2 regions of the Sporosarcina sp. NPDC096371 genome follow, and region 2 is predicted to be linked to the other one. Evidence: predicted binding sites of a transcription regulator. Region 2 holds the regulator's gene; the other holds the start of a gene.
What was found. Region 2 encodes NrdR, which represses ribonucleotide reductase genes. Its sites were predicted from a motif close to AACACNATATATNGTGTT; they were not measured.

Region 1 (3,429 bases), on a different contig from region 2:
GAAATATGGTTCTAATCCTGTGGAAACTCCTACCATTGTCCCAGTGGATCCCGTAGGTGCAACAGTTAGTAGATGCGAATTGCGTATACCATATTCCAAAATCGATTGACGGATATCTTCCGGCATTTTTTTCATGAAGCCCGTGTTGATAAATGCTTCACGAAGTGCTTTTGTTTCTTCATCTGTTTGGCCGATGAGGAATGGGAAGCTGCCTTTTTCTTTTGCAAGTTCGACTGATTCACGGTAAGCCGTCGTTGCAATCGCCTCGAATACGTTGTCAACAAGTTCGTTACCTTCTGTCGAGCCGTATTCCTTTTCACAATAGATGAGCAAATCAGCAAGACCCATGACACCTAGTCCTACACGACGCTCGCCGAGAGCTTGTACTTTATTTTCTTCAAGGAAATAAGGTGTCGCATCGATGACGTTATCTTGCATACGAACACCAACTCGTACCGTTTCCATCAATTTTTCATAATTGACTGATTTTGTTTCTTTATCTGCAAATTCGGCAAGGTTGACGGCAGCAAGGTTACAAACACTATACGGTGCGAGCGGTTGTTCCCCGCATGGGTTTGTCGCTACGACTTGCTGACCATATGCTTTCGCATTTGTTTCATTGTTGGCATTGTCGATGAAGAAAATGCCTGGTTCTGCGGAATATGTTGCACAGATATTAATTAGGTCCCAGAGTGCACGCGCTTTGATGGTGCGGTAGACACGCACAGCGAATCCTTGACGCTCCCATTCGCGAACATCCCCAACTTTATGCCACTCTTCATTGTAAGCTGTCATTTCAACTGGTGAATATTTTTCCACTGCTGGGAACCTGAGCTCGTAATCTGCATCTTGTTCGACAGCTTTCATGAAATCATCCGTCAATGTGACCGAAATATTGGCGCCTGTGAGGAATTCCAAATTATGTACGGAATACGTCCCACCGTCGCGTAATTTCGATTCAGCATCGCGCATGATTGCTTCATTGAAGCCCCCCATACCTGGGATTGTCCGATAGTTCAAAATACCTTGATACATCGCTTCCTCTTGTACAGTCAGCGGTTTGAATTTCAGTTTATCACTGGCAAGCTTTTTAATCAGTTCGTCTTCTGTATGCTCCAGAAGGTAACGAAGAATACGCGGATTCTGCATTTTAGAGATGATAAATTCATAAATGTCAGGGTGCCAGTCCGCCAACATAATCATTTGAGCTCCACGTCTTGATCCACCTTGTTCCACAAGATGTGTCAATTTCGCTATATCGTCTAGCCATGAAACCGACCCAGACGATTTACCGTTGACACCGCGTGCAAGTGTGTTGCGTGGTCGTAATGTTGAACCATTCGTCCCTACACCGCCGCCTCGGCTCATAATCTCCATCACCTGTTTGCGATGATCGGAAATGCCTTCACGGGAGTCTGCCACAAAAGGCATAACGTAACAGTTGAAAAATGTGACTTCCGTATCTGAACCAGCCCCGTATAGTACTCGGCCCGCCGGGATGAAGTTCAAGTTCGACAGCTGATCATAGAATCGTTCAAATGATGCTTGGCGCTTGTCTTCCGTCGTTTCAACAGAGGCCAACCCAGTCGCATTACGCTTCGCAATCTGCTCATAAAATACTTCAAGTGGCTTCTCAACCGCATCGATTGGTCGTGTGATGATGCCTTTTTCCTGCTCTTCGGGATTATCAATCGCAGAACGAAATTCTTTTTCAATCCAAATATCCGCCTTGCCATTCTTATCGTCAATCGCAGTGATAAATCCAAGTCCACGTGCTGGGAACTTTGGATCCTCTTTTACTGTCAGTACGACAAAATCTCCCGCTTTCAGGGTTTTCTTTTCCGTATCCTTGAACGAATACCGATCAATCATAACGAGCCTCGAAACACCACTATGTTCGATTTTCATATCTGCTGTAATAGGATGCACTTGCGGGAATTTCGCAATATCTGCATTCAGTTGCACCTTGTCCAAAATTGGTTCTTGATGCTTTGAAACAATGACCATTCAAGCATCCTCCTTTTTAAATTCCTTCGTCCAACACAACATGTTGTGTTGGTTCTTTCTTTTAATCTACTACATATTGAGTAATTCTTCAACGACGACGTTTTTTACATTTTTCGTCAAACGCTTTATTCACGCCATTTGGATTGTCCGCACCACAAAAAATAGTACAAAAGTCACAGGCGTCATTTTTTAAATGTCCAGTCATTATTTGCATATTTTTGTCGTTCGATTTCCATGACAAATTCAAGTTGCTCCGATGTTAATTCCAATGGCTCAAGTTGCATTTCGAGCGCATCTTCAAATCCTTTCGCAAACGCCTCAACACATTCCTCAACTGACACCGTTCGGTCAATTAATCGATCAATCGCCACTGCTTTTTCCGGCAAACTGACACGCATTCGTTCGCGCTGCTCCTCCGATTTGAATTTAAATAAAGAAACAAGCTTGTCTTCGTCAAGACTTAAAAGTATCGCACCGTGCTGCAAAATGACACCTTTTTGCCTCGTCTGCGCACTACCGGCTACTTTCTTGCCTTCAACGACTAGCTCATACCAGCTTGGCGCGTCAAAGCACACCGCACTTTTCGGCTTTTTTAGGTCATTCGTTTGCTCGACCGTTTCTGGAACCGAAAACTTTGCGTCGAGACCTAAATTCCGAAACCCTTCAAGCACCCCTCCTGAAATAACGCGATACGCTTCCGTCACGGTTTCGGGCATATCTGGATAGCTTTCAGACACAATAACGCTATATGTAAGTTCATGCTCATGGAGAACTCCCCTTCCTCCGGTCGGGCGCCTCACAAAACCAAGGCCATGTTTATTTACTTCTTCCATGTCAATCTCTTTGTCAACGCTTTGAAAATAGCCAATCGAAAGCGTTGCCGGTTGCCATTCGTAAAATCGCAACACTGGTCCGATTTCCCCTTTGCTATGCCATTCCAACAATGCTTCATCAAGCGCCATGTTGAACGAAGCGCTGCATTTCCCCGAATTAATGAAGTGCCAAATCGTTTTTTTCATCCGAATTCCCCCTTCACAACGAATTTCATTTTATCATTCCCATTGAACTAGTGCCACCAAATCTTTATAATAGAAAAGTAGAAAGAAAGGGGAAAGTTGTTGTGGATTTTATTATCTTAGGGGCCGTTGTACTTATAGCGATTGGATACATGGTCGTAACGATGCTACGTCTTCGTAAAGCCGTTACAAATTTGACGCAAGATCAGTTTATCGAAGGTTACCGGAAAGCGCAGCTCATCGATGTGCGTGAGGCGAAAGATTACGATGCAGGCCACATTCTCGGCGCTCGTAATATCCCGTACTCCCAGTTCCGTCAACGTTTCAAAGAAATTCGTCCGGACAAGCCTGTTTACTTGTACGACCAAAATGGCGGAAAAAGTGCACGTGCTGCATTATTTTTAAA
Region 2 (3,429 bases):
GTATCCACCAGAAACTCTTGCCCATCTACTAAAGTACGATACGAATCACGGTACATTTGATGGTGAAATTGAGACAGAAGAAAATGCACTCGTTGTCAACGGAAAACGTGTGACAATTGTTTCAGATCGCGATCCACTTAATCTTCCTTGGGAAGAGCTTGGTGTTGATATTGTGATTGAAGCGACGGGTAAATTTAATTCGCGCGACAAAGCTGCACTTCATCTAGAAGCGGGTGCGAAAAAAGTTATCATCTCTGCACCAGGTACTAACGAAGACGTAACAATCGTTTTGGGCGTTAACGACGATAAGCTTGATATTGATAAGCATGACATTATTTCAAATGCAAGCTGTACAACCAATTGTCTAGCTCCTGTAGCCAAAGTTTTGAATGATACCTTCGGAATCGAAAATGGTTTGATGACAACTGTACATGCTTATACGAATGACCAGAAAAACTTAGATAATCCACATAAGGATCTTCGTCGTGCACGTGCATGTGCGCAGTCGATTATTCCTACTTCAACAGGGGCGGCGAAAGCATTGTCATTAGTTCTCCCTGAACTTGAAGGAAAAATACATGGTTTGGCATTACGTGTGCCAACACCGAACGTTTCCCTTGTCGATCTTGTTGTCGACGTGAAGAAAGATGTTACTCTTGAGATGGTAAATGATGCATTTAAGCAAGCGTCTGAAGGGGCAATGGCAGGCATCCTCCGTTTTACGACAGAGCCGCTTGTATCCATTGATTTCAATACGACTACGGACTCCGCAATCATTGATGGTCTTTCAACAATCGTCATGGGTGACCGTAAAATAAAAGTACTAGCTTGGTATGACAATGAGTGGGGTTACTCAGCACGCGTTGTCGATTTAACAAAGAAAGTTGCACAAGCATTGAAAACAGTCGTCAAGGCTTAATGTTATGTAATGCCATAGATTTGTATAAAGAATCCTCCATCTTACGAAGATGTGGGGATTTTTTTACCTTTACGCTGTTTTTCGATGTTTTTCGCGATGTTCTGTTATAATTAACTTAACTCAGCAGAAATTCGCTACATTTATAAGGGGCAGGATAATGCTGAAATGCATATAAAGTTGGTAGGGTTCTAAATCCCTGCTGATTCAAGTTAAGCCTCCGGCGGATGTCACAAATTTTGAAGGGAATTAATTGCGCAAGTGCAATTCAAAATTTGGACGCAATTACGCCGAGGCGTAATTGATTAAATATATCTATGGAAAAGCGGAGGATGCAATTATGAAATGTCCAGCTTGCCAGTATAATGGCACCCGAGTCATCGATTCCAGGCCAGCTGAAGAGAATCGATCTATTCGGCGCCGCAGGGAATGTGAGCAATGTGCGTTTCGATTTACAACATTTGAAAAGGTGGAGGAAACACCACTAATTGTTGTTAAGAAAGATAGCACACGGGAAGAATATAGCGGAGAAAAAGTATTAAGAGGCTTGATTCGTGCGTGTGAAAAACGCCCTGTATCCCTTGAGGATTTGAAAAACATCGTCTATTCAATAGAAAAAGAATTAAGAAGCGCAGGTATTGTGGAGATTAATTCTGACGAGGTTGGGGAAATGGTTATGAAATTGCTAGCGGATGTCGATGAAGTTGCGTATGTGCGGTTTGCATCGGTCTATCGTGAATATAAAGATGTGACGGTTTTTATTGAAGAGCTACAAAATCTGCAGAAACGTGCTAGAAAATAACACTTAAAAGTTAGCAAGGAAGGAGGCGTTCGGATGGCACCTCTCTATAAAGAACTACAGCCTATTGATGCATACACCATCCAGCTGTCGCATCCGTTTTCGGATTATGACCGCCAATTGCTAACGTTGTTCTATCAGCCGCTTATCGGTCGGGATGCGATGAGCCTGTTTATGACGCTTTGGGCGGATGTGGAGCAGCCAGATAAACTTGTCTACAATCATTACCATCTCATGAACATTTTGACGATGCCATTAGGGCTTGTATTTGAGGCGCGGATTTCCCTGGAAGCTATTGGGTTATTGCGTACCTCGAGAAAGAAAAATGGCGATGCAAGAGAGTTTATATATGAATTACTACCGCCACTTGATGCGAAAGCTTTTTTTGCAGACCCATTACTTTCGACATTTTTGTTTAGTAAAATAGGGGAGCAGGCCTATCGTAATTTACGTGCGCGATTTTTACTGGATGCGAGTCGTGAGAAAGACTTTGAGGATGTGTCTAGAACATTTCTGGACGTTTACACACCTATTCAGCAGGGATTTGGCGTGGACATGGGTGAAGTTAGTGATTTTAAAGGACGCAACGAACCGACTGGCGTTCCATTTGTGCAGCCGGATTTTGATTTTGATCTTTTGCGCTCGGGTTTATCTGAGCAAATGGTACCCCAATCCGCATTGTCTAGCGTTTCAAAGGCAATGATTGCAAAATTAGCATTCCTTTATTCATTGAATCCGCTCGATATGCAAAAAGTGGTGATGATGGCACTTGATGAGGATCTTAAATTGCCAGAAGAAAGATTGCGGAAAGCAGCTGCGGAATTTTATAAAATGAATGTGACAAAAGAGCCTCCTGTCTTACAGAAAGTCTTTGTACAAGAGGCGCCTAAACCGCAGACAGAATTGAAAACGCGGGATGATGAACAGGCGCATTATCTCGAAAATACAGCACCGATTGACATGCTACGTGACCTGAGCGGCAAGGAGCCGCTATCGGTTGATGTTCAACTTGCCGAAAGGCTGATTAATACCCACGGTTTGTCTGTTGGTGTAGTCAATACCCTCCTGCAATTCGTTTATCTCCGTAATGATGGGAAATTGACAAACAAGTATGTGGAACGTATTGCCTCTCACTGGATGAACAAAAAAGTGGAGACTGCGGAAGCGGCGATGGAAATGGCGCGACAAGAGCATGATAAGTATACGAAATGGAAAAATGAAGGCCAAAAACCGACGCCGCAAAGAAAACCAACACGTTCGGAAAAAGTGCCGGACTGGTTCTATAAAAAAGAAGTAGCGCAGGACAATAAAGAGAAGAAGCAATCGGCAGCTGTCGATGAAGAGCGTCGCCAATTATTGAAGGAATTGGGCGTAACAGGAGACGGGGTGGAGTGAAATGGAACGAATCGGTGATGCGATGAAGCGTGTTGTGAAAGCACCGGCATTTGCTGCGCGTTATCAAGAATTGCGCGATGAAGTGATGGAAAATTCGGGTGTGCAGCAATTTCTAGCAGATCATGCTGATGAAGTTGACAAAGATGTCGTAGACCGTAGTTTGACGAAACTATATCATTATGCAACAGCTTCGCATGATTGTGGCAAATGTTCTGACCTTGACAATTGTGTTAATACGCTAAAAGGTTTTGAACCGAAATTATTTCTTACGCGCGGTCTAATCGATGTCGAGTATATAAAATGCAAAAGTAAGCTGGTG

Region 1: ACIQ0H_RS05160 (vitamin B12-dependent ribonucleotide reductase) is a predicted target of NrdR. The motif match lies at 2,040-2,057, and genes of this name have one in related genera.

Annotation. Positions count from the first base shown of each region.
Region 1 is NZ_JBIWFE010000001.1:1,067,396-1,070,824, reverse strand. Features, by position in the region: gene ACIQ0H_RS05160 (vitamin B12-dependent ribonucleotide reductase) at 1-2,007, opposite strand, end outside; gene ACIQ0H_RS05155 (lipoate--protein ligase family protein) at 2,190-3,026, opposite strand; gene ACIQ0H_RS05150 (rhodanese-like domain-containing protein) at 3,176-3,429, shown strand, end outside.
Region 2 is NZ_JBIWFE010000003.1:458,662-462,090, forward strand. Features, by position in the region: gene ACIQ0H_RS10885 (glyceraldehyde-3-phosphate dehydrogenase) at 1-919, shown strand, start outside; gene nrdR (transcriptional regulator NrdR) at 1,257-1,718, shown strand; gene ACIQ0H_RS10895 (replication initiation and membrane attachment family protein) at 1,752-3,110, shown strand; gene dnaI (primosomal protein DnaI) at 3,112-3,429, shown strand, end outside.